2 regions of the Pararhizobium qamdonense genome follow, and region 1 is predicted to be linked to the other one. Evidence: riboswitches for the same ligand, from Rfam matches in the RefSeq annotation. Region 1 holds a riboswitch; the other holds the start of a gene.

Region 1 (15,968 bases):
GACAGCGTGTGCGGCACGAAACCGTAATTTCCCGGATAGGTCATCGGCGTGTAGAGGAAACGGTCGACCACCAGCGTACCGGCTTCCTTGTCCATTTCATACTTGATCGGATGCCCGCCAACCGGAACCTCGACGATCACGTTGATATCTTCAGGCGGATTCTTTCCAATCGAAATTGCATCAATACGCATGAGTTTTCCCCCACGGGCCAGTTTTTCGGATGGCAAGTCCGATAACGGGAAACATGACGCGGCGCAACATGACTTTCGTTTTCGTCCGAAAAATGCGACGTTTCAGCGGATATTCGTGCCGGATATGAAGGATCGGTGAACAGGAGCATCCAGGATGAAGCATGTCTGCATTCTCGCATCGCTGGCCCTGATCATCGCCGTGCCGCAGGCTGCCCGCGCCAATGAGAGCGTCTACACGACACTCGATACCGATCACTGCAAACAGCTGTCGGGCGACGACGAACCGGGCGGCGCCATCATGCTGATGTGCAAAGGTTACACCGATTATCCCGTCTATTATACGGAGGTCGAACTGCGCCAGGCCATTCTTTACGGCAAGGTGGCTCAAGCCTTTATCAAAGGCACGTTCGAGACCTTTGGCGCCTACAACTATACGGGACGGACGATCGAATGGCGGTTGAACGTTAGCGGACTGCCGGTGGCAGCCATCCAGCGCTGGTTCATCTCCAATTCCGGCGTCATGCAGCCTGGCCCCGCCCCCGCCGATACCGGCCAGGTTCTCGTCATTTCGAAAGTTGCTGCAAGCGATGGCAAGGGCTGTGTCGTCGGCTATGTCGATGCGCTGTCAAATCCGGAGCCGAACCTGCTGGCCCGTCAGGTCGCCGATGCAAATGCTGCGGGTTTTGTTTGCGCTAAAGATAAGGCGGTTTTTCATGGGGTGCGCGGCGCGCTCGCAACCGATCCCAGCCATTCCTTCCGAAATCCCTGAAGACCGGCAAAAATATCAATCCCAGATATAGCCGATCTTTTTCAGGTTCTTCTCGCCGAAATCCTCCATGCCCTCGCAGATATCGCGGCCACCGGCCATGCGGAAGAAACGGTCGGCATGGTGGCTGTCTTCCAGGCACCAGACGACCAGCCCCTGGCAGCCCAGCGATTTCAACAGGCTTTTGGCTTCGCCGAACAGGATGCGGCCAAGGCCGATGCCCTGATATTCCGGCCGCAGGTAAATCTCGTAGACCTCGCCTTCCTGCGGCAGCGAGCGGGAACGGTTGAGGCCCAAGGTCGCATAACCGGCGATGACGCCGGCCACTTCGACGACCAGCAGCGTCGAGGGTCCGCGCGTCGCCTTGCGCCACCATGCATGGTCGCGCCGATGCACCATCTGGGTCAGCGGCTTGTGTGGAATGAGGCCGCCATAGGCTTGCAGCCACGAGACGCGGTGCACGTCCGATATGGACATGGCGTCCCTCGGCTCGCCCGGGCGCACCTCGATGGATAGTGTTTTCATAACGCGACTCTAGACCCGTGCCGGACAAACAGGAATCCCGTCCAAGCCCTGTCTTTAACTAACTCACAGGCAACTTATGGGGACAACCATCAAAAGTTAACGCTTTTTTAACTTTTCCGGCAAGCAGCAATCATCACGTCACACAAGATTTGCCCGCCATGCTGAGGCTAAATGCAGGACGGATTTCACTTTTTGCTTCTCAAGGTGATTCGAGCGGACCAGGCAACGCGCGCTGGTTGTGCTGTTCGCCGCGAACACAGCCACGCAGCAAAAAAATGCCCGCCGCCGCAAAAATACGGCAGCGCAGCAGGGAACCTTTTCGTCAGGTCGCGCGTTTGAAAGCGTCCGGATTATGTGCCTTGCGCAAATCCGGGCAGCCGCGGCCACTCTCTCCGGCCTCGGATCTTAACGGGAAGTAGGGCGGTTCGAATTCTGGTCAAGCACCAGGCGTTGGAAATCCCGAATTACCTATCGACCTATCGTTCAGCGGCACGCCTCGTGCCCGTCATGGAGTAGCCGATGAAAAATCTCTCAGCAGACCGGCGGATGATCAAGATCGCCATGGCGGCACCCTATCTCGCACGGGATGAGGAACATGCGTTGGCCTTGGCCTGGAAAGACCACCAGGACCAGGATGCCCGCAACAAGATCGCCATGGCGCATATGCGCCTGGTGATTTCCATGGCCTCCAAGTTCCGCAATTTCGGCCTGCCGATGAGCGATCTCGTCCAAGAAGGCCATATCGGCCTTCTGGAAGCCGCAGCCCGGTTCGAGCCGAGCCGCGACGTCCGCTTCTCCACCTATGCCAGCTGGTGGATCCGTGCCTCGATGCAGGATTATGTGCTGCGCAACTGGTCGATCGTGCGCGGCGGCACCTCGTCGGCGCAAAAAGCCCTGTTCTTCAATCTGCGCCGCCTGCGCGCCAAGCTCGCCCAGGGCGACCGCCAGCTAACGGCGCGCGCCGTGCATGAGGAAATCGCCGTGGCGCTCGGCGTCAGCCTTGCTGATGTGCAGACCATGGACGCGCGCCTCTCCGGCAATGACGCATCGCTGCAGGCGCCGATTTCATCCTCTGGTGAATCCGACGGCGGCGAGCGCCTCGACCTTCTCGCCTGCGACGCCCCCCTGCCCGACGAGCAGGTCTCCGACATGATCGACAGCGAGCGCCGCCGCACCTGGCTCAGCCACGCGCTTTGCCAGCTGAACGAGCGCGAGATGAAGATCATCAGCGCCAGGCGTCTCTGCGAAGACAGCGCCACGCTGGAAGAACTCGGCGCCGACCTCGGCATCTCCAAGGAACGCGTCCGCCAGATCGAAACCCGCGCCCTGGAAAAGCTGAAAGTAGCCCTGGTCGCCGAAGCCCCGGTGCTGGCCATGCGCCACTAGACAACGCGGCGCTCACCGCCAAGAGACAAAGCGGCGCTCACCGCCAAGCGTGAGCGCACCTACGGCGCGGTGAAAGCTCCCCACCCTCCGTCATCCTCGCCCCTGTGGCGGGGATACAGTGATCCGACGTCCGTCGGGTCAAAAGACTATTTCAGATCAATGACTTGGCTGGCTTGAGTCTAGTTGTGAGCTTGCCCTGGATCCAAGGGGAGAAGGAAAGGGAGAATTTAGCAAACCGTTCAGTTTCCAGCATAAGCTGCAGGAAAGTTAGAAAATAGCCTTTCGGTAATCTCAACCCCTCCTCTGCCGGGTAAGGCTATTCAACCCGAGCTGTAAGGGCCAAATTCGGCCACAACGCACTCCCACCCTCAAATGTTGTGATGCAGCAATCAAGACGCGGTTTACCTTTCGCGGGTAAGACTGTGGATACGCATATCTCTGCCGGTTGCACATCTTTAACCGGCTCGCTTTCAGGTGGCACAATGCAAGACACATTCGAGTCCAGCGTCTTCAATCTTGCGCCGATTGCCATGTGGATTGAGGATTTCAGCGAGGTCAAATCGCTGTTCGATATCTGGCGATCACAGGGGATCACCGATATCCGTACCTTCCTGCGCGACGACGTTTCGCGTATCGCGCAATGCTCCACGCTGATCTGCGTTATCGATGTCAACCGGAAGACGCTCGAGCTCTTCGAGGCCGATGACGTCGATCATCTTCGCGCCGGTGTGGCGCAGATCTTCCGCGACGACATGCTCGAAACCCATATCAACGAACTGGCCGACCTCTTCGACGGAAAGCTGGCGTTTTCCAGCACCACCGTCAACTACACGCTTTCAGGCCGCCGGCTCGATATTCAGCTTCGTGGCGCCGTCATGCCGGGCCATGAGGGCTCGCTTGCCAAGATATTGCTGACCACCGAAGACATTACCGCGCGCGAAGATGCGCGCCGGGCCGAGATCACACAGAGGCTCTATGCCGAAGGCATTTTCGAGCATTCGCCGGTCTCGCTGTGGATCGAGGATTTCAGCCGCATCAAGACGTTGATCGAGGATATCCGCGCCCGCGGCATCGTCGATTTCCGCACCTTCATGGATGTCCATCCGGAATTCGTCACGCAGTGCATGAGCGAAATCCGCGTCATCGACGTCAACCAGGCCACGCTCGACCTCTTCTGCGCATCAGACCGCATGACGCTGCTGCAGCGGCTCAGCGACATCTTCCGGGGCGACATGGAAAAGCCGTTCCGCGAGCAGCTGATCGAACTTTGGAACGGCAACCTATTCCACCACCGCGAAGTCATCAACTATGCGCTGGATGGGTCGGAGCGGCACATTCTGCTGCATTTTTCGGTCTTCCCCGGCCGCGAACACGACTGGGCCCGCGTCCAGGTCGCGCTCACCGATATCACCGCGCGCAAGAAGGCCGAGGCCTATCTCGAATATCTCGGCAAGCACGATGTGCTCACCAAGCTCTACAACCGCGCCTTCTATGCCGAGGAGATCAACCGGCTGGAGCGCAAGTCGCTGCGCCCGATTTCGGCGATCATCATCGATCTCAACGGGCTGAAAGAAGCCAATGATCAGCTCGGCCATGATGCCGGCGATGCCCTGTTGCGCCGGTTCGGCGAAATCCTCAATGGCGCGGTGTCACAGCCCAACCATGCAGCCCGCATCGGCGGCGACGAATTCGCCGTCCTCTTGCCGGGCGCTGACAACAAGGCAGCGGCCGCGATCATGGACACGATCAACGAGCTCCTGAAGATCAACAACCAGTTCTACTCGAGCGCGCCGCTCACCATGTCCTTCGGCGTCGCCACCAGCGAACAGGGCGAATCCATGGAATCCCTCGTCCAGCGCGCCGACACGCTGATGTACGAGCACAAGCGTGCATTTTACGCCGCCAGGGGCACCTTGAGCGCAAGCGGCAGCCGCATTGCACGCCGGACCTCATAACCGCAATACTCCGGCATCTCGAAGGCAAACGTTAACAAAGACCCAAGCTCCGGGTCTCAGCTTTAAATGTAGATAACAGCATTCCCCCTCTCGCCCGCAGCCTGTCGCACGGCTTTGCACGCATGGCATTGATCCTCAAACGGAGCATTCCTAAATCAAAGACCTTCCTCGGAAGCCTTCGCTCAGGACATTCCCGCCATGCCGCTTCACCTCCCGTCTTTCCTGCCTTCAAGCGCCGGATGGCAGCCCGTCAGCCATGGTGAATCCGGCGATGCCGTTTTTCGCAGCGATGATGCAAACCGTTATGCGAAAATTGCCGGCCCCGCCCGCCGGAAAGCGCTGGCGCAAGAGCGGCGGCGGGTCGAATGGCTGTCAAAGACCAACATTGGCGCGCCGCGCGTGCTGGACTGGATCGAAAACGACGATGGCGCAGCCCTTATCCTCTCGGCGGTTCCCGGTATTCCCGCAAGCGCGCTTCCGGCAGCAGACCTGTTGAAAGCCTGGCCATCGATGGCCGAAACGTTGAAAGCCCTGCACGGCCTGCCGGTAGCGTCCTGCCCCTTTTCCCGCCGCCTTGCTGACATGGTGGCGACCGCGCGCGATGTTGTCGGCCGTAATGCCGTCAATCCGGAGTTCCTCTCCCCGCAAGACAAAGGCCGTCCGCCTGCAGGACTTCTCGCCGAGATCGAGACGGAGGCGCCGCAGCGGCTTGAGCAGGAAAAGGCTGATCTCGTGATCTGCCACGGCGACGCCTGTATGCCGAATTTCATGGTCGATCCTGAGACCCTGCGATGCACCGGCCTCATCGATCTCGGCCGTCTCGGCCTTGCCGATCGCCATGCCGACTTTGCGCTGATGCTGGCCAATGCGCGGGAAAGCTGGGAGACCAGAGAGCAGGCCGAAAGCGCCCGGCAGATCCTGTTCGGCATTAACGGCCTGACGGAGGACGACGGCCGCCTCGGCTTCTATCTCCGGCTCGACCCGCTGACCTGGGGCTGAGCCCTCATTCCGAAATGATCTTCACCCTGTCGCCGGGCTTCACCGTCGAGGTCACCTGCATGGCATTGATCAGGCGGAAGAGGTCGAGCTTGCGGTCGGTGCCCATCATCCGGGCCGACAGCGTTGCCAGCGTATCGCCGGGCCGTGCGGTGACGACACGGATACGCAACGGTTTCAACGCCGCCGCTTCCTGTGGTGTCATGCGGCGGAAGGAGGTTCGCAGCACGTTGGCGGTTGGCTCCAAACTCGGTGCGCCCTTCGGCACGGCGGTGAGGAAACGGTAGATCTGCGTGTCGATGCGGATCACGGTCACGTCGAAATCCCAGCGCTCGGCCGATGCCCGCGCCGTTGCCGCCTCCAGCCCGTTGATCTCCACGGCGCGGATCGTGTCCGGTTGCAGGCCGGTTACCCAGCCGCTGGCAATATAATCGGTCAGGCTGCGCTTCTGGCCATCGGCCACGCCGTCGAACCGGACCGCCGTCTCATCCGGCCCGGTCGCCAGCACCGCTTCCGCCTTGTTGTCGATCTGGAAGCCTGCGGGCACGTCAAAGCGGATGCCGAGCTTGCCATGCAGGAATGTCTGGCCGCGCACATAGCCTTCCTGCGGGCTGTCGCCATAGAGCAGGCCGTCGATACCGGCGAGATAATAGTCACGGCCCCGGTCGCCCACGGCCCCTTCCGCCCCAAAGGCGCGGGCATGGCGGCGGGCGAGATCGACGCGCTGCGGCGCGCTCGGATGGCTCGACAGGAAGTCCAGGCTCTGGTCGCTGTCGGGATCGACCGAGGAGAAACGGCTATAGGCCGCCATCGAATCCAGGAAACGCGCCGCCGCATAGGGGTCGTAGCCGGCTTCGCCGAGCATGCGCACGCCGATCACATCAGCCTGCAATTCCTGATTGCGCGAAAAGGCCGCCAGCCGCAGTTTGCCGCGCGCCAAGGCCTGCTTGCCCGCCAGATCGCTCGACAGAACTTCGGACACGACGCGGCTGGCAATGACCTCCGCCTCTTCACGCTGCTGGCGCTCGATGCCGTGGTTGGCGGTGACATGCGCCATTTCATGGGAGAGCACGGCAGCCACTTCCGAAGCATCATTGGCGAGCGCCAGGAGACCGCGCGTCACGTAGAGATAGCCGCCCGGCAGCGCAAAGGCGTTGATGGCGGGGGAATTGAGGATGGTGATCCGGTAGGACTGGTTCGGATTTTCCGAAACCGCCGTCAGCGCGCCGGTGATACGGGCAACCAGGCGCTCGGTCTTTTCATCCTGATATTCGCCGCCATAGCTTGCGACGATGCGCGGATGTTCGCGCGCGCCGACCTGCGCACGCGGGTCGTTCTTCTGCACTTCCTCGACGATTTGCGGATTGGAGGATGGCGAAACCTTGGGCTCGTAGGTCTGTTCGATCACCGATTGGCAGGACGACAGCAGCATGCAACCCAGGAGCGCTGCGACGGCGCGTGAAGACACGCCGGCGCCTGCGCGCGTTACCCGCCTTTGCGTGCCTGTCGTTGTGCTCATCGCCTCAGCTCATTTCCAGTCTTCAAGCCAGCCGTGCAAACCGTTCAGGCCCTCGCACGCGTGCAAATTCAGTATTCATTACAGCCGTATAAATAGGTCCGGCGGCCGCTACGGCAATGACCTGCTGTAGCCTTTCGCGCCATATATGCCTAGCTTACCAGCACAGAAATAGTTTCCCCGTGATATCCCGGCCACGCCGCCCATAACAGGGTGGCGCGGGACATCGAAATCGCCGTCGCACAGGCTATCGTTCAAATTGTGGCAAGAGCATCGCAGGCGATGCTCACCGTCCGAGAAAGCGGTCGACAGCCGCAAGGCCGGAATGCGCCAGAAACTGCGCCTTCGGCTCGTGCAGAATGATGCGGCCCTTGTCGAGAAAGAGCACGCTGTCGGCCATCATCCGGACATCGTCGGGATGATGGGTAATGACCAGGATCGTGTGGCCTTCCTGCCGGTGCAGATCGAGAAGCAGATCGATCATCCCGGCGCGCAAGCCGGGATCGAGCGCTGCAAACGGCTCGTCGAGCAGAAGCACCGGCTTGCGGCGCACCAGAGCGCGCGCAAGCGCCACGCGCTGGCGCTCGCCCCCCGATAATGTCGGCGGCAAACGCTTGCCGAAACCGTCGAGCCCGACGCGGATGAGCGCGCTCGCGATCTTTGCCTTTTCCTTGAGGCCAAGCTTCAGCGCCGGATCGATGCCGAGACCGATATTGGTAGCGACGTCGAGATGGGCAAACAGGTTATGCTCCTGGAAGATCACCGAGACCGGCCGCTCCGCCGGATCGCGCCCGTCCACATCTTCTCCTAGAATATCAACCCTGCCCGCATCCGGCGTCTCGAACCCGGCAATCACATTGAGCAGCGTCGATTTGCCGGACCCGGATGCGCCGGTAACGGCCACGATCTCACCCTTGCCGATAGCGCAATCGAACTGCAACTGCGTTGCCCCGAACCGCACCCGCACATCGCTGAGGCGAACCGCAATAGTCGTATCAGGCGGCGGCATTTTTTCTCCTGTCAGCATCGGCGCGCGGCGTCCCGGCGATCGTCAGCACCAGGCAGACGAGGCCGAGAAACAGCGCCAGCCCGGCCGCATCGGTCGAGCGGTATCCGGCCATACGGCTATAGAGCAGCCAGGGCAAGGTCACCATATCCTGCGAGCCAAACAGCGCCACCGCGCCAAGATCGCCCAGCGACAGAGCGCAGGCAAAGGACAGGGCCATCATCAGCGGCCTGCGCAAGCCCGGCCAGTCGATCAGCCGCAAACGGTGCCAGCTGCCAAGGCCGAGGCTGACGGCAAGCCTGCCGGTGCGCGCCGCATGGGTGGCCATGGCCGGCTCCAGCACGCGGTAGACGAAAGGTAGCGCCATCAGCGCATTGATCAGGATAACCAGGAGCGGCGCAAACCGGGCGACATCGCCGAGCGGCCGCAACAGGAGGAACCAGCCGGCCCCCAGAACCACGGGCGGCACCAGAAGCACCAGCGACGAACTGGCAAAGATGCCGGCCGCCAGCCCGCGTTGCACCAAGGCAGGCCGCCGTGGCGACAGCGCTGCCTGCCGCGCCCGGATCATCACGGCCGCCGACAGGACGCAAAGCAGGCCGGAGGTGAGCGCGATGACGACGCTGGTAAGCAAGGCCCGCTGCACCATCGGATCGCTGGCAAGCCGGACAAGGTCGGAGCGCAGACCCGAGGCGACAACGGACCCAAGCGGCAGGACGAGGAACAGGACAGCCAGCGCGATCACCAGTCCGTCGGCCACCCGCTGAAACCCGCGGCGCCCATCGAACCGGCGCACCCGGCGCCCGCCGCCATGGCCGTCATCAACAGCCGGCGTCATCAGCCGTATTGCAACCAGAAGCGTTGCGGTCACCGAAATCTGCAGCAGCGACAGGGCGATGGCGCGCGGCGGATCGAAATCGAACCGCAGCGCCTGGTAGATCGCCACCTCGATCGTGCTGGCCGCAGGCCCGCCGCCAAGCGTCAGGACCAGGGTAAAGCTGGTGGCGCAGAGCATGAAGATCAGCCCGGCGATCCCCGGCAACAGTCCCCGGATCGCCGGCCATTCGATGAAACGGAAAATCGACAGCGGCCGCATACCGAGATTGGCCCCGGCAAGCCAATATTCGCCGGGAATACGCTCCAGCCCGCCCAGCATCAGCCGCGCGGCCAAGGGCATGTTGAAGAAGACATGCGCAACGAGAATGCCCGACAGGCCATAGATGCTGACGGGTTGATCAAGCCCCAAAGCCACCAGCCCCGTGTTCAAAACCCCCTGCCGCCCCCAGATCCCGATCAGCCCGAGCGCCGCCACCAGCGCCGGCAACCCAAGCGGCAGCGCCATCAGCCGGATGATCCAGACCCGGCCGGGAAAATCCACCTGCCGGGCCAACGCAAGCGCCACGGGAATGGCAAAGGCAATGGAAAGCACCGTGGACAGCGTCGCCTGCAACAGCGTGAACCGGGCCACACGCCAGACATAGGCATCAAACAGCGCCCCATCACGGGCGGATCCCGGCTCGTCAAACGCCAGAAGCGCAGCCGCCGCCAGGCAAACGAACAGCACGATGCCCCCAAGGCAAAGCGCCCCGGCGGTCAATGTCCATCGACGTTCAATACGGCCGATCATCATGGCTTTATATCGTTTACAGCCGGCGCCTCGCTCCCTCTTCTCCCCAGCGGGGAGAAGGTGGCCCGCAGGGCCGGATGAGGGGGCCGAAGGCACCATTGTCTCGCTCCGGCTTCGCCGGAGCCCCCCTCATCGCCTCGCATCCGCTCGGCACTTCTCCCCGCTGGGGAGAAGAGGAAACCCTTTCCGTGCGGCCACGATCCAGCGATCATCTCTGGCGCTGTCAATTCCGGCTCATCGCCGCCAGCCACTCATCGATCCAAGCCTTGCGATTGGCCGCCACCGCGTCCGAAGACATCAAAAACGTCTTTTCCGGCGTCACCAGCTTGCCGAAAGCCTCCGGCAACGGCTCCCTGGTGGCGGCAACAGGCATCATCCAATTGGTCGTCGGGATGATCGACTGGAACTCTGGCCCCGTAACAAAGGAGAGGAACTGTTTGGCGAGCGCCGGATCCTTGGCAGCCTTGGTGATGCCAGCCACTTCGATCTGGATGTAATGCCCCTCGGAAAACGCGGCCGCCTGATAGCGGTCGGTGTTTTCGGCCACCATGTGATAGGCCGGCGAGGTCGTATAGGACAGGACCATCGGCGCCTCGCCCTTGGTGAACAGGCCGTAGGCTTCCGACCAGCCGGGGGTGACGGTCAGCACGCGGTTCTTGAGTTTCGCCCAGGCGGCAGGCGCCTCCGCACCATAGACTGACTTTACCCACAACAGCAGTCCGAGGCCCGGCGTCGAAGTGCGCGGGTCCTCGATGACGATCTTCTGGTCCGGATCGCCCTCGACCAGCTCCTTCAGGCTCTTGGGCGGCTGTTTCATCACCTGCGTGTCGTAGATCACGGCGAAATGGCCGTAGTCATAGGGCACGAACGTATCGTCGGAAAACCCGCCGGGCACCTTGATGGCGGAGGTATCGATGCCATGCGGCGCAAAGAAGCCGGTCGCCTTGGCCTCGGAGACCAGATTGGTATCGAGCCCGAGCACGATATCCGCCTTGGAAGAGGCGCCCTCGAGCTTCAGCCGGGTTAGAAGCTCGACGCCATCGGCAACGCTGACATAGGAAAGCTTGCAGCCGCAGGTCTTCTCGAACGCTTCCGCCACCTTGGCGCCGGGGCCCCATTCGCTGGTGAAGCTCTCATAGGTATAGACCGTTAGCACCTTGTCTTGCGAAAGCGCCGGAAACGGCGCAGCAAACACAGCCAAAGCCCCGATAAATGAAATGATCGCCTTGCGCATCCGCGCCTCCTTATAAATCCAAAAATTGGGAATAGGGCGCTGGAATGTGCCGTCTAATCCCTCCGCCGGTACAAACCGGATCAGGTTCTTCGGGTTGGCTTTGAAAAAGCCTCTCAGCCAAACGTTCTCATAAAGAACGGCCGGCACCCCGTTAGAGCAGGAGGAGGTTTAGCCCTGCGTGAAATGCTTGGCAAGGGGGCAGCATTGGGAGCGCGGCGTCATCGAAGGGCTCAAAGCAGATATACGCAGCCTCGGCGGTTCGTCAAAACCACAGACTTCACGTCGTCACCCGCGCGATGTCATCCACACGCCGGCCAGCGTCACCGCCAACCCGGCAAACATTGCAGCCGTCAGGGGTTCTGAAAACAGCATCCAGGCCCAGAGCATCGTCACGGGCGGGCTGAGATAGATCGCCGCGCTGACTTTCGCCACCGGAAACAGCCGCAGACTGGTATAGTAGACGGCATAGGCGAGGAATGTCGAAATCAGAACCAGCCAGATCATCCCGATTGCGAAATCGCGGCTCATCGGTGGCGCCAGGCTGCCCTGCGTCCACGCACACAGGCCGAAGAGAACCGACCCCATCAGGGTCTGGATGCAGAGGCTCTGATGAACCGGCATATGCTGCGTCCTGCGGCGCCGGTGCAAAACCGAGGCGACGGCGAATATCAGCATGGAACCGGCGGTCAGCCCGTAGGCCCAGGCTGGAGCCGTGCCGAAACTGAGGCTGTCGAAAGACACGATTAAGACACCAATGACGGCAATCGCCGTGCCCAGCCATTGCCGCCGCGTCAGCCGTTCGCCGAGAACCGGTTGGGACAGGGCGGCGATCGCCAGTGGCAACAGGTCGGCGATCAGCGCGACCAGCCCCGTTGGCACCTTCTGCTCAATGGCGAGTGCAAAGCCGCCGAGATACAGGAATACGGACATGATGCCGAACAGGGCCTGATCTCTGATCGCACGCCAGGATAGTCGGGGACCGATCGCCAGGGCGAAAGGCAGAAGGATCAGCCCGGAAAGCAGCGTCCGCCAGAACAGCAGAAGCATGACGCTTGCCTCCTGGTTTGCATACCGGATGCCCACGAAACCCGAACTCCATCCGATGATCAGCAACGTGGCGAGCAATGGCCATAGCAAAGGGTGGCGATTGACGGTGACGGAAGACGGGGAGATGCCGGACATGAGATGCTCTGCTGCGAGAAAGATGACTGATCCATAGGGGGATCGAGCAAAACCTGCACATGACAAATTTCGATGACAATATGACTTTACGCATATTCATGTCATGCGCCGCATCTTTTGTGATAGACCGTTTGTGGAAGTGATGAGAACGGAGATGGCCATGAACGAACTCAACAGCCGCCGGCTGGAGATCGACGCATTGCGGGCGCTTGCCGCGATCCGCCAACATGGCGGCATTACCCGGGCAGCCGCCGCTCTGGGGCTCTCGCAATCTGCCGTCAGCCACAAGATCAAGAGGCTGGAAATCAGTCTCGACTGCGAGTTGCTGTGCCGCAAGTCCACAGGTCCGGCGTTCACGGCGGCGGGCGATGACCTGCTCGACTATGCCAGCCGTATCCTCGGCCTGCACGACGAGGCTTTGCTCAGCCTGTCGAAGACCCCGCTGGCGGGGCGGCTTGCCCTCGGCCTCACCGAAGACACGGCGTGTACGGACCTTGCCCGGATTCTCGGGCGGTTTCGCCGTCTGCATCCGAATGTTGCGGTGCGCACCAAGGTGCGCATGAGCCTTGTCCTGCGTGCCATGCTTGAGCGTGGCGAACTCGATGCGGCCATCATCCAGGTCTTCGACCACGAGGTACGATCCGCCGACGTCGTGCTCTACCGTGAAGGGCTGCACTGGGTGAAGCATCCGGATCTGGCGCTCCCGCAGGACGGCCCGATCCCGTTTCTCTCGTTTGATGACGAGTGCTTCTACCGGCAGTGGGCGCTCGACATCGGTCAGGACGATGCTGTTCTCGAAACCATCTTCGAATGTTCCAGTGCTGCCGGGATCGTCTCGGCCGTCAACGCGGCCATGGGGGTGGCCCTGTTGAGTGACCGCCATATCAGGGGAGAGATGCATATCGTCACTGAGCGGCTTCCCCGGCCGCCATCCCTGACCTATGTCGTGCGCCGCGCACGGAAATCACGAAACCCGGCGCTCGACAGTCTGGTCGGCGAAATCGAACGGGACACCACCCGCCACGGAGGCCTTGCCCTCGCCGGCTGACGGCAATTCCCGTTTCTGTCCAGGAATCGCCTTCCGCCGTCAAACCGGCTTTTGCGGCAGCCGCACTGCCTTCAGGCTGATCGCCGCAATCAGCGCGATCAACGCGATGCCGCCAGCCGTCAAGAACAGCGGCAGGAAAGCGGCCGTATAGCTCTCAGCCACCAGCTGGCGCGTTGCCTCCGGCAGCGTCGAAATCACCAGCGGCGTCAGTTTCTCGATGTCCTCGATCCCTGGGATCGCGGTCGTTCCCCGCGCCAGGCCCGCTGCGATGATGGCGCCATAGATCGAGATGGCGATCGAGGCGCCGCCCATGCGCGACAGGGTGACGGCGCCGGTGGCCGCCCCGACATCGCCACGCGCGGCAATATTCTGCACCGCGACGATCGGCACCTGCTGGCCAAAGCCGATGCCGATGCCATGCAGCGCCATGATCGCGCAGATGATGTAGAGCGGCGTGCCCGGCTGGATCTGCGTGAAGATCAGGAGCGACATGACGGTCAGGCTGGCGCTGAGGATGGCAAACGGCTTGTAACGGCCCGAGCGTGAAATCAGCCGTCCCGCCGTCAGCGAACCGCACACGATGCCGCCGGTCAGCATGATGAACAGCATGCCGGCGATCGACGGCGTCAATCCGGTCGTCGTCTGCAGGTACAGCGCGAAATAATTGACCATGCCGATGCCGACGGCGCCGCTCGCCAGCGAAATCACCAGCATGAGACTGAAGGTCGGGTTGCGGAACAGCGTCAGCGGCACGATCGGCTCCGGCGCGCGGCGCTCGACGAACACCCAGGTCGCCGCGCACACCGCGCCCAGCACAACAATCGCCAGGCTGCCCAATGAAAACAGCGATCCGAACAGCTCGGCGCCATCGCCGAGAAGCACGACGCAGGTCACGGCGGCAGCCAGAAGCAGCGCCCCGGCATAATCGATGGTCGGACGGCGCGTCGGGCGGCGATAGGGCAAGAAGAAGAACAGGCCGGTCAGCACCGCAATGCCGATCGGAATATTGATGAGAAAGATCGAACGCCAGCCGAACAAGTCGCTCATCGTGCCGCCAAGCACCGGGCCGACGGCGCCCGACGCCATCAGCACCAGGCTGGAATAGCTCTGGTAGCGCGCCCGCTCGCGCGGCTCGAACAGGTCGGCATTGATCGAGAAGATCGACACCATGATGCCGCCGCCGCCGAGCCCCTGCAGCACGCGCGCCGCAATCAGCGTGTTCATCGACACCGCAAGCCCGCAGGCGATCGAGCCCAGCGTGAAGATCGTCACCGCAGCCAGCATCACATATTTGCGGCCAAAGAGGTCGCCGAGCTTGCCATAGAGCGGCATGACGGCGCAGGTGGCCAGAAGATAGGCCGAGCCGATCCAGCCGAACCGCTCCATCTGCCCGAACTCGCCGACAATGGTCGGCAGCGCCGTCGCCACGATCTGGTTGTCCAGGGTCGCCATGAACAAAGCCGTCATCAGGAAGAAGAAAAGCGTCAGGCGAAGGGCCGGGTTCGAGACCAGCGGCGCCGGGGTGACATGCATGTCCATGAGGGATATCCGGTTGCGTTGGGCAATTTATGTGCTGTTAGCATATAATTGTCAACAGCACATTTGTGCCATTAGCATATTCATGCTTTATGAAGCACGCGTGTTTTGCTAGGATGAGCCATGGATCACGGACATTTACCCTTGGAATGCACCGCTGAGACCGGAGACCCGGAGACCAGCCGCCTGCGGATCAGCCAATCGATGGGGCGCTGGCGCACCATGATCGGACGGCGGGTGCTTGCGCGCCTTGCCATCAGCAATGTCGCCCCGAGCCTTGAAATCACCCATCTCGACGTCCTCGACAGCATCCGGCGGGCCGAGCCGGAGGGCGAGGTGACCGTCGGGATCATCGCCGAGATGATGCGCATCGACCCCTCGCGCGCCAGCCGCATCGTCGGCGAAATGGTCACCCGTGGCGCGCTCCGCCGCGAAGCCTCTCAGGCCGACGCCCGCCGGATCATCGTCGTCATGACCGACACGGGACAACAGCTGATGGCCGAAATCCAGTCCGTCAAACGCAGCGTCATCGACAGCGTGCTGGCAGACTGGCCCGAAGACGACGTCGCCACCTTCTCCCACCTCTTCGACCGCTTCGTCACCTCCTTCGAACAGGTCTGCACCACCCGCGAAAAGAATACGGTTTAATTCCCGTCACGCCCCGCGCACTCCCCCTTCTCCCCCCGGGGAGAAGTGCCGAGCAAAGCGAGGCGATGAGGGGGCGGCAAGGCACATTCGGATCCGTCGCCCCCTCATCCAACACCTTGCGCCACCGTCTCCCCGCCGGGAGAAGGGAACCATCGCCACCAAATCCACGCCCGCCCCTTCCCCTCCTCCCCCTGTTTACGCTATGGCCTTGCGCCATGAGCAAACAGGCTTTCGTAATCTTGATGGGCGGCCCGCTGACGCCGACGGGCAGGCTGGCAGCCCAGCTATCCGGCGCCCGCGTGATTGCGGCCGATGGCGGCATGCGCCATGCGAGCGCGCTTGGCCTGACGCC
Region 2 (15,968 bases), 1.0 Mb from region 1:
GGGAGGCAGCGGTAATACCCGTCATGACTGGTCTTCGTGGTGATGATTCATCAGGTTGGATGACGCATCGGGGTTGCGGGAAGGACATGGCTGACCATCGCAACCCGCCCCCGGATCCGCTCGATGGTGTTGGCGCAGTCTAGTCCGCAGATTCGTCCGTTTTTGCGGCAGGCAGGCCGGATGTTTCATCGGCCGCCCCGGCGCGGCGCGCCCGTCCCTGCTGCTTGCGCCGCATGAGATTGTCGCGCAGGGTCTTGGCCGCCCGCTCGCGCCGCGCCTCCGCCTGCCGCTCCGCTTCGTGCCCAGGTTCGAGCTTGCCCGGCTCCAGCTTAGCAGGCTCCGGCTTTCCCTGTTCCTGCGCGCCCTGTTCATGCTGGCGAGAGCCAGCATTTGCCGCAACGCCCTTGCGTGTCTGATCGTTGTTATCTTGCATGACCGCTCAAATACCGCAAAACCAAGCGCTCCGGAAGGGTGCCACGGTTTTCGGCCGTGTCATCCCATGAAAACTTCGCTTTGCGGCTTGCGCTCCGCAACAAGCTATGGCAATAGGCCCTCGCTCGCGCCGGACAAACACTGATCCGACCGCACGATGCTGCTATAGCTCAGGGGTAGAGCACTCCCTTGGTAAGGGAGAGGCCGAGAGTTCAAATCTCTCTAGCAGCACCATTTCCTCCCGCTCAAATCATCAGGATTTTCCGCAAGAGGGTCAATCCGTCCGCCATTTATGCGTATGTGCGAATGAACTGTTCAGGCGTCCTGCTTTTGTATATTGGCTGGCAGTTGCGGATCATTGTGCAAAGGACTTTCCGGTGAGATCGATTTTTAACGCGCTGGTGGATCGTGCATCCGGCAAGAAGTCCAATCCTCTGGCACGCTATGCCCGCCGTCATGGCAAGGTTCCCTTGTCCTGGGCCGGGTCCACGTCCACGATGGATTATCTGAATGTGGGCGATGCGCTGAGTGCTGTCATGGTGGCGCTTCTGTCGGGGCGCGATATTGAGCGTATTCCATCCCAGTCGCAATCGCTGCGCATGGCCTGCGTCGGCACGATCGGCCATGGCTTTGCCGGTGGCGAGGTCTGGTTTTGGGGGACAGGCGCGTCGCTGTGGGAAAATCCGAGCGCTCCAGTCGAGGATCGCCGCCTCTTCAGCGTTGCCGGCGAAAAAGGCTTTCACGTTGCAGCGACGCGAGGCCCCTATTCGGAACAGCTTCTGACGGGGCGGCCGGAAGGATCGGTCGGGGTCTATGGCGATCCCGTCTGGCTGCTTCCGCGTTTTTACAATCCGGCGCCCGTGAAGAAATGGAAGCTCGGCGTCATCGTTCATCTCTCGGAGCTTTCCGACCGCGATCCGGAGCCTCATATCCGGCCGGAGCTTTTGCGCTACGGTATTCCCGAGCACCTGCGCGGCGATATCCATCTCATCAACACCGTAACGCCGATCGGAATGGACCCCATCAAGGGCAAGATCGACGAGATCCTTGCCTGCGAGCGGATCGTCTCGACGAGCCTGCATGGCATGGTCTTTGCCGAAAGCTATGGCATCCCGTGCCTGCATTTCCCGGTACATGGGCCGCAAAACGGACTGCATAGCCGCGATCTCGGCGAAGGCTGCGATCTGGATACGCGCGTGATCGATCTTTACCGGGGGCTCGGTCTTTCAAAATTGCCGGTATATACGCAGGCCCACCGGGAGCCGACGAACTGGGAAGACCTGATGGCCGCGATCGACCGCGCCTGGGTGGAAAAAGCCTTCGATGCTGAGAAACTCATCAATGCCTTTCCACTCGATCTGGAGCCGCTGCAGGCCCCGCAGGGCAAAACCATCTGGGACCATCCCGTGCTTCAGGCGCTGGTGCTTCAGCATGATGTCAATGAATTGAGACGGCTCGACAAGCTTCGCGCCGGTTAGATAATCGTGCTGTCAGTTGCGCGGCCCAGCCCGCCCGCCCTCAGGTGAACCGTCGCCATTCTGTGTGATTTTGGTGACGGCTGGCTTCTATGTCGAGGAGGCATCGGCCGCGCGGTAAGGGCTGCCTTCGAAATGTCCTAATAAGAAGTGAACAGATGCAGTGTCCGTCATTTGCAACGATCCGGCCCGTCTTGCGTTCATTATACCGGGTTGGGATCGCTGCAGCATTCGATGACTGTTGTGAATCTATCGACTGAATGGCCGCGTGCATTATGACGGCCCCGGTTTGAGAAGGAAAAATGATGAAGAGAACCCTTGCTTTGGCGCTGACCACCGCGACCCTGGCTCTGACCGGCACGGTTGCCGCTCGGGCTGCCGATCTGGCCAATGGTGCGCCGGCTCCCAGCTATGAAGAGAGCGATGTGCGCGGCGGCGTGAAAATCGGCTACCTCGAATGTGAAGTCGGCGGCGGTGCCGGCTACGTTCTGGGCTCGGCCAAGGAAATTGATTGCACGTTCCATTCCTCGGTCGGCCGGGAACGGACGGATCACTATAGCGGCGCAATCCGCAAGATGGGTGTCGATCTCGGCTTTACCACGCGCAGCAAGCTCGTCTGGGCAGTGCTTGCGCCGACAGCTGGCTACCATCAGGGCTCGCTCAGCGGTCTCTATCAGGGCGCCAGCGTTGAAGCCACGGTCGGTGCGGGCGTCGGTGCCAACGTGCTCGTTGGCGGCACCTCGGGCTCCATCCACCTGCAGACGATCAGCGTAACCGGCCAGCTCGGTCTCAACCTGGCTGCCGGTGGCACCTCGGTGACGCTGACAGCCGTCAACTAAACAGCTTGGCTTCTCCCCTTCGCGTGTCTGCGGAGGGGAGAAACCGCAACTCTTTTATCTCTTTTATTATTCTGCCGGTTCGGGATTGTCCGTGCGCAGGCTTTTCGGCCTGAGCAGGCGGATGGTTTTCCCCGCCGGGCTGCTTTGCAGCTGCAGCACGCGTGTAAAATAGCGGTTGCCGGAAGCGACCCTGCCGATATTCACCACGGCCGCATGGCCTAAGGCCTGTTCCATGAAGGTCAGCACCTGCTGGTAGGCGTCGCGGTCGAGCGTATCGAGCGTTTCGTCGATGATCACCCAGCGCGGTTTGTGCAACCCCAGCCGCGCAATGGCAAGCAGCCTGATCTCCACCTCGTTCAGCTTCAATTTCGTCCGCATATCCTGATCGAAGCTGTTTTGCAGCTTGCTCAGCCCCACCCTCGACAAAACCGAGACCAAATCGCTTTTGCTGAAACTGCCGGGATTTTCGGGATAGCTGAGCACTTCTTCCAGCGTTCCGGGCGGGAAATAGGGCGTTCGCGGCACAAAGGCGATGTCCGCGCCGTCGGGCAGCGCAATGCGCCCCTGTCCCCAGGGCCAGAGACCGGCCAGGGAGCGGAAGAAGGGCGCCTTCTCCACATCCGATTCGCTGGTCACCAGAACCCGGTCGCCCGGCCGGATTTCCACATGCTGTTCGGCAAGCTTGATGCACCCTGACGGCAGGGCGATTTCCAGCCGGTCGATGGTCAGGCGGTCGCCGTCGGCCTTGGCGAAATCGATACGCTTGTCGTTTTCGTGGCGCTCGTCGGTCATCAGGATCGCAGACCGGAAGGCGGCGACGCGAAGCAGCGTCGCGCGCCAGTCAGCGATGCCGTCAATATTATCGACGAACCAGCGCAGGGACGTGTTCACCTGGTTGAAGGCACCAACCGCCATCATCAGGCCGCCAAAGCTCAGATCGCCGTTGAAATAGACCGGGGCTGCAATGACGATGGGGGCAACGACCGTCAGCCATCCATAGCCGGAGGTGACCCATGTCAGCCGCGTCAGCGCCATCATCAGCCTGTTGCTGATTTCCAGAACCGAGGCGAGATCGCGCTGGAGTCGTCGCTTTTCATTGCCCTCTCCCGAAGACAAAGACACCGCCTCGATATGTTCATTGACCCGCATCAGCGAGAAGCGCAGGGCGGCTTCGCGCGCATAATGGTCGCCATTGATCTTGACGAGGGGACGACCAACGAACCAGCTGACGGCCGCCGCAGTCCCGGCGTAAAGGAAGGCGGCCCAAACCATATAGCCGGGAATGTTGAGATCGTAGCCGCCGACGTGAAAGATGAAGCCGGCCGAGAGCGACCACAAAACGCCGACGAAACTGGCGAGCAGAATGCCCGACTGGAACAGGCCGATGGTGAGGCCCGCCGTCAGATCGGCGAGATGGCGGGCGTCCTCATGCACGCGCTGGTCGGGATTGATGCCGATGGAACCGGCATTGGCAAGGCGGAAGGCGCGCGCCGGCTTCATCCATTCGCCAATCAGATCAAGCGTCAGCCCCTCCCTCAGCTTGATCCGGATCCATTGATTGAGCCAGGTTTGCAGCACGTTGAGAACCAGAAGCGTCCCCGCGATCTGGCCGAAGGTGATGAATTGCCGCAGAAATGCCGAGAGATCGCGTCGCTCCAGCGTGTCGTAAAAGGGTTTGTACCATCGGTTCAGCAGGATCTGCCCGAAGGCGGTCGCCAGGATGACGGTGATGATCCCGATAGAAAGCCAGATGATGGTCTTGCGGACAGGCGAGGCGACAAAAGCCCGTTGCATCATGCGGAGCTGGTCGAAGAAGGGCTGCTCGTCGTCTGTCTCTAAGGGCTTCTTGCTCTTCCCGTTCATGTCATGCGGCATTGGCGCGAATCTCTCCACCACGGTCTTCACCTGCGAAATATAGCGCGTCCGGAGCGCTCCCCCTAAGAAAGATTAGCAGAGCAGCATGGAGCGAGGCAGTTCAGATCATCTGTTGCCGGCTATTATCGCAAATTGGCAGTGAGATGGCTGTTCACGTTTCGCGGAGCTTGCGGTGCACAAAGGCCTTCGCGATCGCGATGGCGGCTGGAAGCGCGTCGCCATGGGCAAGGCGCGCTGAGATCGCGCTGGCCAGCATGCAGCCGGTGCCGCGTATCGCCGCCGCCAGGCGCGGGGAGGCAAAGGGTTGCTCCTCATGTCCGGCCCGGAAGAGGATATCGATCGCCTGCCGGCCGTCAGCGTGCCCGCCCTTGACCAGAACCGCCTCGGCTCCCGCCGCCAAAAGGTATCTTGCCTGATCGGATGTGTTGCCCGGCATGGCGACCAGCACCGAAAGCTCCGGCAGATTGGGGGTGACGAGCGTGCACGCCGAAAACAGACCGGGCAGAGCTTCCGTCGCGTCCGGATCCAGCAGAGCGCGGCCGGAAGTGGAGACGAGAACGGGATCGAGCACCACGGGGATGCCGGGATGATCGCCAAGCACCCGGGCAACGGCAAAAATCGTCGCCGATGTCGCCAGCATGCCGATCTTGATTGCGGCGATGGGATTGGACGACAGCGCCGCGCGCATCTGTTGCGCCACGCGCTCCGGCGCCACGGGATCGGCATGCTCGACACCATGATGGGTCTGCACGGTGATGGCGGTGATTGCCACCGAGGCCTTGACGCCGAAGGCGGCCAGCGTCTCGATATCGCGAACGATCCCGGCGCCGCCGGAGGAATCGGAGCCTGCAACGACAAGCACGTGCGGCATGGCGGTCATCTCGTTCTGCTCATCGAAAGCGCCGGGTATGCTCTATCCATTCCCGCACGCGGGTATCCGGATCGGCGTTGAGGGTGATGTCGGTGACAACAGCGGCACTGTCGGCGCCATGGGCAAAGACGCTGCCGATCCGCTCGATATTGAGGCCGCCGATAGCCACCAGCGGCAGCGATCCGATCCGCGTCTTCCAGTCGCGCAGCTTCTCCAGCCCCTGCGGCGCCCATTTCATTGTCTTCAGGATGGTCGGCCAGACCGGCCCAAGCGCCACGTAATCCGGCTCGGCTTTCAGTGCCGTCTCCAGTTCCGCCTCGTCATGCGTCGAAAGCCCGAGCTTCAGCCCGGCAGCCCGGATGGCGGCTATGTCGGCCTCTGCCAGGTCCTCCTGGCCGAGATGGACGAAATCACACCCCTCATCGATCGCAACGCGCCAAAAATCGTTGACAATCAGCTGGCAATCATGCGCCGCACAAACCGTTTTCGCGCGGCGGATGGCATCGCGCAAGTCCGCATCGCTGCAGTCCTTCATCCGCAACTGCACCAGCTTGACGCCGAGCGGCACGAGGCGCTCGATCCATTCGGCGCTGTCGACGATCACGTAGAACGGGTCGAGCTTCATGAAAACACCGCCTTGCCGATGACCGGGGTGGATGGAACCGCCATGTCGCGTGGCTCCAGCATTCCGGCGTGAAAGGCCGAGCGCCCCGCATCGATCGCGCCGGTGAAGGCCGCAGCCATGGCGACGGGGTCGGCCGCACCGGCAACGGCTGTGTTGAGCAGAACAGCGTCGAAGCCGAGCTCCATCACGGTGGCGGCATGCGAGGGGCGGCCGATACCGGCATCGACGATGAGAGGCACATCGGGAAAGCTTGCCCGCAGGCTGCGCAGCGCTGGCAGATTGACCGGCCCCATGGCCGAGCCGATCGGCGCACACCACGGCATCAGTACCTGGCAGCCCGCCTCCAGCAATCGCTCCGCCACCACAAGATCATCTGTCGTATAGGGAAAAACCTTGAAACCGTCGCCGCTCAAAATGCGAGCCGCCTCCACCAGCGCAAAGACATCGGGCTGCAGCGTGTCGTGATGACCGATCACCTCGAGTTTGATCCAGTCGGTGGCAAAGACGTCGCGCGCCATTTTCGCAGTCAGCACCGCTTCGGAAACCGTGTGGCAGCCGGCGGTATTGGGCAGGACCCGGACGCCCAGCGCCCGGATCAGCTCGAAGAAGGCGCCGCCGGTGCGGCTGCCTGCGCTTTCCCGGCGCAGCGAGACAGTGACAATACCGGTTTTCGAGGCGCGGACGGCATCGGCCAGAATAGCGGGCGAGGGATAGCGCGCCGTGCCGAGCAGCAGGCGGGAGGATACGGTGGTGCCGTAGAGTTCAAACATATCAGCCTCCCTGCATCGGCGACAGGATCTCGACGCGGTCGCGGTCGCTGAGCACGAACCCAGTCCGCTCATCGCGGTGCACCAGTTCGCCGTTGACGGCCGTTGCCAGCCAGTCGCCCTCGTAGTCCAGAGACGTCAGAAGCTGGGACAGATCGGAAATGTCGGTTTGATGGTCTTCACCGTTGATTGTCAGTTTCATCGGCTTGCTCCCATGGGATTTTCGGATCGGCGATGGATGATCGCGGCCGGATCGAACGGCTTGACCGGCCGGATCGCGTTGGTTTTCGAGGTGGAGAAAATGTGCGCCGCAACCTCCTGCGCGAGCGATGGCGCAAGCAGAAAGCCATGCCGGTACAATCCGTTGACCGTTATCATGCCGTCCTTCTCCGAAAACCTCGGCAGGTTGTCGGGATAGCTCGGACGGACCCCGGCGCCGGTCTCGATGACACGCGCCTCGCCGAAGGCCGGGTGCAGCGCATAGGCGGCATTGAGCAGTTCCATCAGCGAGCGGGCGCTGACCGGTCCGCCATCGTTGCTTTCGATCATCGTCGCGCCGACCATGAAGCGGCCATCGCCGCGCGGCACGATATAGAGCGGAATGCGGGGATGCAGCAGGCGGACTGGGCGTGACAGCGTCACATCCGGTGTCTCCAGCACCAGCATTTCGCCCCGCACGCCGCGCAGGCCCGCCGATGTCCCGATGGCGCTGGCGCCTGTGCAATCGATTATGTGGTCGAAGCCATCGCCGGGAAAATCCTGCGCGGTGCCGAAATGGAAGATCACACCCATTGCCGCCAGTTTGCCGGAGAGCGCCGTGATCGCGCGCCTCGGATCCAGATGGGCTTCCTGCTTGAAGATAAGCGCCGTCCGGAACCGTCCGGCAAGGTCCGGCTCCAGCGTTTCGATCTCTTCGCCGTCCAGCCAGCCGAATTCCGATGTGCGGGCCGCAAAGCGTCTAAGTTCCGCCGTATCGCGCGGCGGCGCAACGACCAATGTGCCCTTGCGGACGACATGGCCGGGCAGTGCCGCGTCCCACCAGTCTGTCGATCTGCACCCCAGCGTCACCACTGTTTCCGGCGCGCTTTCGCGCTCGCACCAGGGTGCCAGCATGCCGCCGGCAAACCAGGAGGCGCCGCCGCCGGGTTTGGCTGCAATCTCGGCTACGGTGACGTCGATGCCGGCAATGGCAAGTTCATGGGCCACCGTGAGGCCGGCGACGCCGGCCCCCCTGATCAGCACGCGCATGGCTACTCTCCGGCCGTTACGATATTTCCATCCGGATCGAGCGGCATATAGAGCGCGCCGCCCGCCTGGAATTTTGCGGCCATCGCCTCCAGCCCCTCCTTCTGCGCCTCGGCGCGTATGTCGTGGGAAATCCGCATGGAGCAGAATTTCGGCCCGCACATCGAGCAGAAATGCGCCACTTTGTGAGCTTCCTTCGGCAGGGTCTCGTCATGGAAGGAGCGGGCCGTTTCCGGATCGAGCGACAGGTTGAACTGGTCCTCCCAGCGAAACTCGAAACGGGCCCGCGACAGCGCGTCGTCGCGCAGCTGGGCGGCGGGGTGCCCCTTGGCCAGATCGGCGGCATGGGCGGCGATCTTGTAGGTGATGACCCCGACCTTGACGTCGTTGCGATCGGGCAGTCCCAGATGCTCCTTCGGCGTGACATAGCAAAGCATCGCCGTGCCGAACCAGCCGATCATCGCAGCACCAATGCCCGAGGTGATATGGTCATAGCCGGGCGCGATATCGGTCGTCAGCGGCCCGAGCGTATAGAAGGGCGCCTCGCCGCAGACTTCCAGCTGCTTGTCCATGTTTTCCTTGATCTTGTGCATCGGCACATGGCCAGGGCCTTCGATCATCACCTGGCAGTCCTTGGCCCAGGCGATCTGAGTGAGTTCGCCCAGCGTTTCCAGTTCCGCAAACTGCGCGGCATCATTGGCATCGGCGATCGAGCCGGGCCGCAGCCCGTCCCCGAGCGAGAACGTCACGTCATAGGCGCGGGCGATGTCGCAGATCTCGTCGAAATGCTCGTAGAGAAAGCTCTCCTTGTGGTGATGAAGACACCACTTGGCCATGATCGAGCCGCCGCGCGAGACGATGCCGGTGACGCGATTGACGGTGAGCGGAATATAGGCGAGCCGCACGCCGGCATGGATGGTGAAATAATCGACGCCCTGTTCGGCCTGCTCGATCAGCGTATCGCGATAGACCTCCCAATTGAGATCCTCGGCTATGCCATTGACCTTTTCCAGCGCCTGATAAAGCGGCACGGTGCCGATCGGAACCGGCGAATTGCGGATGATCCACTCGCGGATATTGTGTATATTGCGGCCGGTCGACAGGTCCATGACGGTATCCGCACCCCAGCGCGTCGCCCAGACCATCTTCTCGACCTCTTCCGCCATCGACGAGGTGACGGCGGAGTTGCCGATATTGGCATTGATCTTCACCAGAAAGTTCCGGCCGATGATCATCGGTTCGGATTCGGGATGGTTGATATTGGCGGGGATGACGGCGCGGCCGCGGGCAATTTCCTGGCGGACGAATTCCGGGGTCACGTGATCGGGAATGCTGGCGCCGAAATTCTCGCCGTCGCGGATCAATGCACCGTTGGGCGGCTTGCGGCCGAGATTTTCGCGGATGGCGATATATTCCATTTCCGGTGTGATGATACCGGCGCGGGCATAGGCGATCTGGGTTACGGCCTTGCCGTTTCTGGCGCGCAGAGGCTGATTGCGGATCGGAAATTCCGGCGTCAGCCGCTCGCCGGCGGCAAAGCCGTTATCCTCCGGTTTGACATGGCGGCCGTCATAGGCCTCGACGTCGCCGCGTGCGGTGACCCAGTTTTGGCGCTGCCGGGGCAGGCCGGCATCGATCGAGACGAGATGCGCCGGATCCGTATAGGGGCCGGAGGGATCGTAGACGGACACGGGCGGTTCACCGGAGGTCGGGTGCACGGCAATTTCGCGCATGGGAACGCGGATATCCGGATAGAGTTCGCCGGGAATATGCACCTTGCGCGATGCCGGCAGCGGGCCAGTGGTGACTGTGGGGGTAATGTTCTGTGCGGCAATAGTCATGGTTGAGGCTCCAAAGTTGGAGACCCAGTCATCAGAGCCGGAATGATGAAAAGACGCCGACGCGAATCCGCGAACGGAATCCGAATCTCAGCAGCGCTTGCACCGTCCCTACGCCAGTATGAACTGGATCAGGTTCAACGGGTCACTGCGCTGCTTGAGGGTGGCAAAGCCACCTGTCATGCCAGCAGAATCTCAGCCCCTTGTCGGGACCCCCCTGGTGAATACGCCAATCTAGGCACAGTTTTGGACGAAGCGTCAAGGGCCGTTTGGCGCGGTAGCCGCCACGCAACCCGCTTGAACGGCCGCAAGACTGTGAAGATATCCAATGATTACAATCGCGCCCTCGACAGCGTCGCCCCGGCAAATTATCTATAAAACATGACCTCAGCGAGCGAAGACACGATTGCCAGCCGCATCAGCCGCATCCTTGCCGACAGGATCGTGACCGGACAATTGGACCCGGGCACGAAGCTGCGCCAGGACCATATTGCCGAGGAGTTCGGCACCAGTCATGTGCCCGTACGCGAGGCTTTCCGCCGGCTGGAAGCGCAGGGTCTGGCGGTCAGCGAGCCGCGCCGTGGCGTGCGGGTCGCCTCCTTCGATCTGAAGGAAGTGCGCGAAGTGGCGCAGATGCGCGCAGCCCTTGAGGTTCTGGCGCTTCGCCACGCGGCCCCGCATCTGACGGCCGCCATCCTCGACCAGGCCGAAGAGGCGACCGTTGCCGGCGACAATTCCCATGATGTCCGCTCCTGGGAGGAGGCAAACCGGCGCTTCCACACGCTGATTCTCACCCCTTGCGGCATGCCGCGCCTGTTGGCCGCCATCAGCGATCTGCATGCGGCCAGCGCCCGTTTCCTGTTCGCCAGCTGGCGGTCCGAATGGGAAGTGCGCACTGATCACGATCACCGCGCCATCCTGACATTTCTGCGCCAGGGCAATATCGAAAACGCCGCACCTGTTCTCGAACGTCATGTGCAGTGGATCGGCCAGAAACCCGTCCGCAACGCGTCTGGCGCCACGCGCGACGCCTTTGCGATCGTCGGCTGACGATTTTTTCCAGTTTTCTTTCTCGCTGATTTAACCAGCTTGCGGCGCGTGTTGCGGCCGCTCGACGGCGCGCGATGCGCGACTTTATCCGCCTCCAATCAAAAAGGCTCTTGCGATTTTCCACTCTTAGAGAAATTATAGATAATTATTATTTTTAATCTATTGAAGGATGCGTTGAATGCTGAGAGACGAAGATCCGACCGATTTCACGGCGGAAATGCCTGTTGAAGCCGGAGTTCACCCTGCAAACGGTTCAGGTAAACCGCGATTTTCACTCGACGATGCTAAAATTATCTATAATTTTCCATTCAACGATCTGCTCTTTCAGGCGCAGTCCGTTCACCGGCAAAATTTCGATCCCAATGCGGTCCAGATCAGCCGGCTTTTGTCGATCAAGACCGGCGGATGTGCCGAGGATTGCGGCTATTGCAGCCAGTCGGCGCGCTCGCCCACAGGGCTGAAGGCCTCCAGGCTGATGATGGTGGAAAAGGTGCTGGCGGAGGCCCGCAAGGCCAAGGCCGAAGGGGCCAGCCGCTATTGCATGGGGGCCGCCTGGCGCAGCCCCAAGGACCGCGACATGGACACGCTGGTGGATATGGTGGCAGGCGTGAAGGCGCTGGGGCTGGAAACCTGCATGACGCTCGGCATGCTGACGCCGGAGCAGGCCGGAACGTTGGCCGGCGCCGGGCTCGATTATTACAATCACAACATCGATACGTCGGAAGAATTCTATCCGCAGGTCATCACCACCCGCACCTTTGCCGACCGGCTGGAAACGCTGGCCAATGTCCGCGATGCCGGCATGAAGGTCTGCGCCGGCGGCATTCTCGGCATGGGCGAGACCACGGATGATCGCATCTCGATGCTGGTCACGCTCGCCAATCTGCCGGAGCCGCCGGAAAGCGTGCCGGTCAATATGCTGATCCCGATCCCCGGATCGCGGCTTGCCAATGCCGAACCGGTCGATCCGATCGAATTCGTCCGGACCATCGCGCTCGCCCGCATCCTGATGCCGCGCGCGCATGTGCGCCTCTCGGCCGGGCGCACCCAGATGAGCGACGAGATGCAGGCACTCTGTTTCTTCGCCGGCGCCAATTCGATCTTTTCCGGCGATACGCTGCTGACGGCGGACAATCCGGGCGAGGATCATGACACCGCCCTGTTTCGCCGTCTTGGCCTGAAGCCGATGGACCTGCCGCAATGATGTCTTCAGGGCTTACCCGCTACGAGACCACGCTGGCGGGCCTGGAGCGTAAGGGCAGGCGGCGTGTCCTGATCGACCGGGCCGGGGCCGATTTCAGTTCCAACGATTATCTGGCGCTGGCCGGATCGGAGCGTCTGGCTGCAGCGATTGCATCCGCCGTTCAGCGCGGCGTGCCGGCCGGTGCCGGTGGGTCGAGGCTTCTGCGCGGCAATCATCCGGAGCATGAGGCGCTGGAGGCGGAGGCCGCCGCGTTCTTTGCAGCCGAGCGTGTGCTTTATTTCGGCAGCGGTTATGCCGCCAACACCGCCCTGTTCTCCACCCTGCCGCAAAGGGGAGATCTCGTCATCTATGATGCGCTGGTGCACGCCAGTGCGCATGAGGGCATTCTGGCCGGCAAGGCGCAGGCGGTGGCCGCCGCCCATAACGATGCCGCATCCTTCGAACACGCGATTAAGCGCTGGCGGGCCAACGGCGGAACGGGCCATCCCTGGATCGCGGTTGAAAGCCTCTATTCGATGGATGGCGACCGCGCACCCTTGACGGCGCTTGCCGCAGTCGCTGAAAGGCATGACGGTTTCCTGGTGATCGACGAGGCGCATGCAACCGGCGTTTTCGGCCGGGATGGCCGCGGTTTTGCAGCGGACTTGAAAAACCGCGCCAATGTCATCGTGCTGCATACCTGCGGCAAGGCGCTCGGCGTGTCCGGTGCGTTGCTGGGTGCCAGTGCAGTACTCTGCGATTATCTCGTCAACCGGGCACGCGGTTTCATCTATTCCACTGCACCATCGCCATTGATGGCGGCAGCGGTTCGCCAAGCCTTGGCGATGCTCGTGGACGAGCCGCAGCGCCGTACCGATTTCGACACGTTGCGCCGTTTTGCCAATAGTGAACTGACAGAAAAACTCGGCGTCGCCGGCAGCGGATCGCAAATCCTGCCGGTGCTGATCGGCGATAACAGCCGGGCCGTGCGGATTGCCGCGCGCATGCGAGAGGCAGGCTTTGATATCCGCGCTATCCGGCCGCCAACGGTGCCGGAGGGCACCGCAAGGCTGCGGATCGCCATCACGCTGAATGTCGATCGGGCAACGATATCCCGCATGTTCACCAGGCTGGCAGCCATTATTAATGAGGAAAAACCATGATGCGCTTCGTGGTGACGGGTACCGATACCGGCATCGGCAAGACGATCTTTTCGGCTGCCCTGGCGTCAGCACTTGGCGGTTCCTACTGGAAACCGGTGCAATCAGGGCTGGACGAGGAGACCGACAGCCAGGCCGTCCACCGGCTCGGCCGCCTGCCGCCAGAGCGTATCTTCCCGGAAGCCTACCGTTTGCGCACACCGGCTTCGCCGCATCTCGCCGCGCGGATCGATCATGTGGCGATCGGCACCTCACAATTGACCCCACCTTTGACGGACGCGCCGCTCGTCATCGAGGGTGCCGGCGGCTTGCTGGTGCCGCTCACGGAAACGGAGGTCTTTGCCGATGTCTTCGCACGCTGGCAGATCCCGGTCATCCTTTGCGCCCGCACCGGGCTCGGCACGATCAACCACACGCTGCTGTCGCTCGAAGCACTGCGCCACCGCGCCATTCCGGTTTTCGGCATTGCCTTCATCGGCGATGAACAGACGGAAACCCAACGGATCATCGCGTCGATGGGGCAGGACCGCATTCTCGGCCGCCTGCCACGTCTCGATCCGTTGACGCCGGAAAACCTCAGTCAGGCCTTTCTGGAAAACTTCCCGCTGTCCTCGTTCACCGGGAGCACGCCATGAACTCGCCCGTCTGGCACCCCTTCACCCAGCATGCACTCGAACCGGCGATGCGGCGGATCGTCGAGACCGGCGGCGCCTGCCTGATCGATGACGGCGGATCGCGCATTCTCGATGCCATTTCCTCCTGGTGGGTGATCACGCATGGCCACCGCCATCCAGCGATCATGGCGGCGATCCAGGCCGCATGCGACCGCTACGACCAGATCATTTTTGCCGAATATACCCATGAACCGGCCGAGGAACTGGCGCACGGCCTGTTGCGGATCGCTCCGCCGGGGCTTGCGCATGTGTTTTATTCCGACAGCGGATCGACCTGCGTCGAAGTCGCGCTGAAAATGGCGCTCGGCTTCTTCCACAATTCCGGCACCCCGCGCCGGCGCATCTGCGTTCTGGAACACGGTTATCACGGCGACACGATCGGAACGATGTCGGCCGGGCAACGCGGCGTCTTCAACGCTGCCTATGAGCCGATGCTGTTCGGCGTCGACCGCCTGCCGTTTCCGCATGCTGGCCATGAGCAGGAGACGCTGGATGCCTTCGAGCGGTTCTGCGCTTCCGGCGACGTCGCGGCCCTGCTGATCGAGCCGCTCATCCTCGGGGCAGGCGGCATGCTCATCTATTCACCAGACGTCCTCACCGCGCTGAAACGCATCGCCGAACGGCACGGCACGCTGCTGATCGCCGATGAGGTGATGACCGGCTGGGGCCGCACCGGCAGCGTCTTTGCCTGCGAACAGGCCGGGTTGGCGCCCGATATTCTGTGCACATCCAAAGGCTTGACCGGTGGCACCCTGCCGCTTGCCGCTACCCTTTGCACGGCCGAAATCTTCCAGGCGCATCTGTCGGGCGACCGCCGCAAGACGTTTTTTCATTCCAGTTCCTACACCGCCAATCCGATTGCCTGCGCCGCCGCCGTCGCCAATCTGGCCGTCTGGGAAAACGAACCGGTGCGCGAACGCATCGGCGCATTGGAGGCCATGCAGGCCGAACGCTTGCAGCACTTTGAGGCGGATCCCCGCTTTGGCAATGTCCGCCGGATCGGCACGATCACGGCCCTGGATCTCACGGTGCAGAGCGCGGGCTATCTGGCAGATGTCGGGCCGAAGCTGAGAGCGTTCTTCCGCGAGAGAAGACTGCTGATCCGGCCGCTCGGCAATATCCTCTATCTGATGCCACCCTATTGCGTGACGGCAGGCGAACTCGACCGCGCCTATGATGCGATCGACGAGGCAGCGGACTGGTTTACGGCGGGACGCCTGTGAGGCGCGTGCGTTCCTCCCGCCTTGCCGGTTTCGGCCATAGCGTGCCGGGTCGCTGTGTCGAAAATGCCGAGATCGAGGCGAGGCTCGGCCTTGAGCCGGGATGGATCGAACGCCGGACCGGCATCCGGAGCCGCTATTGGGCTGGGCCTGGCGATACGCTGTCTGCGCTTGCGGCACGGGCGGGGGAGGCGGCGATCGGCAATGCGGGCGTCGATCGTGCGGATATCGCGCTGACGCTGCTTGCCACCTCGACACCCGATCATCTGCTTCCGCCGTCAGCGCCGCTGCTCGCCCATCATCTCGGATTGGCCAATTCCGGTGCCGTCGATCTCGCCGGGGCCTGTTCCGGCTTTCTCTATGCGCTGACGCTCGCCGATGGTTTCGTGCGTACGCAAGGGCGGCCGGTGCTGGTGGTTGCCGCCAATATTCTGAGCCGCCGCATCAATCCCGTCGAGCGGGCAAGCTCGGTCCTGTTCGCCGACGCTGCCGGCGCAGTTGTCCTCATGCCGTCCGAAGACGAGGATACCGGATTGCTGGGCGTCGATCTCGCCGCCGACGGCAGCCGCTATGACCTCATTTCTATCCCCGCCGGCGGCAGCAGTCGTCCCTTTGCAGCCGGTATCGCGGCAGAACAGTGCCTGATGACGATGCGCGACGGGCGCGACATGTTCACCCAGGCTGTCCGGATGATGAGCGATTGCGCCCGCCGGG

Evidence for each region. Region 1 has a riboswitch for thiamine pyrophosphate ahead of thiB (thiamine ABC transporter substrate binding subunit). Riboswitches for the same ligand answer to the same signal wherever they lie in the genome.
Region 2: linked by a shared signal. The riboswitch ahead of thiC (phosphomethylpyrimidine synthase ThiC) and the one ahead of thiB (thiamine ABC transporter substrate binding subunit) in region 1 are both predicted to bind thiamine pyrophosphate.

Annotation. Positions count from the first base shown of each region.
Region 1 covers NZ_CP119566.1:621,144-637,111, reverse strand. The annotation lists gene ppa (inorganic diphosphatase) at 1-191, opposite strand, end outside; gene PYR65_RS03100 (hypothetical protein) at 346-960, shown strand; gene PYR65_RS03095 (GNAT family N-acetyltransferase) at 976-1,482, opposite strand; gene PYR65_RS03090 (RNA polymerase factor sigma-32) at 2,002-2,868, shown strand; gene PYR65_RS03085 (sensor domain-containing diguanylate cyclase) at 3,351-4,823, shown strand; gene PYR65_RS03080 (APH(3'') family aminoglycoside O-phosphotransferase) at 5,022-5,822, shown strand; gene PYR65_RS03075 (M48 family metalloprotease) at 5,827-7,338, opposite strand; gene PYR65_RS03070 (thiamine ABC transporter ATP-binding protein) at 7,622-8,344, opposite strand; gene thiP (thiamine/thiamine pyrophosphate ABC transporter permease ThiP) at 8,331-9,968, opposite strand; gene thiB (thiamine ABC transporter substrate binding subunit) at 10,192-11,202, opposite strand; TPP riboswitch at 11,243-11,363, opposite strand; gene PYR65_RS03055 (DMT family transporter) at 11,488-12,384, opposite strand; gene PYR65_RS03050 (LysR family transcriptional regulator) at 12,545-13,432, shown strand; gene PYR65_RS03045 (MDR family MFS transporter) at 13,472-14,971, opposite strand; gene PYR65_RS03040 (MarR family winged helix-turn-helix transcriptional regulator) at 15,092-15,616, shown strand; gene PYR65_RS03035 (thiamine diphosphokinase) at 15,832-15,968, shown strand, end outside.
Region 2 covers NZ_CP119566.1:3,966,601-3,982,568, reverse strand. The annotation lists gene PYR65_RS19535 (hypothetical protein) at 140-328, opposite strand; tRNA gene PYR65_RS19530 (tRNA-Thr) at 592-666, shown strand; gene PYR65_RS19525 (polysaccharide pyruvyl transferase family protein) at 810-1,910, shown strand; gene PYR65_RS19520 (DUF992 domain-containing protein) at 2,213-2,746, shown strand; gene PYR65_RS19515 (ABC transporter ATP-binding protein/permease) at 2,813-4,642, opposite strand; gene PYR65_RS19510 (hydroxymethylpyrimidine/phosphomethylpyrimidine kinase) at 4,773-5,501, opposite strand; gene PYR65_RS19505 (thiamine phosphate synthase) at 5,512-6,117, opposite strand; gene PYR65_RS19500 (thiazole synthase) at 6,114-6,887, opposite strand; gene thiS (sulfur carrier protein ThiS) at 6,889-7,086, opposite strand; gene thiO (glycine oxidase ThiO) at 7,083-8,132, opposite strand; gene thiC (phosphomethylpyrimidine synthase ThiC) at 8,135-9,970, opposite strand; TPP riboswitch at 10,058-10,196, opposite strand; gene PYR65_RS19480 (GntR family transcriptional regulator) at 10,349-11,017, shown strand; partial or broken gene bioB (biotin synthase BioB) at 11,301-12,221, shown strand; gene PYR65_RS19470 (8-amino-7-oxononanoate synthase) at 12,218-13,363, shown strand; gene bioD (dethiobiotin synthase) at 13,360-13,995, shown strand; gene PYR65_RS19460 (adenosylmethionine--8-amino-7-oxononanoate transaminase) at 13,992-15,257, shown strand; gene PYR65_RS19455 (beta-ketoacyl-ACP synthase III) at 15,254-15,968, shown strand, end outside.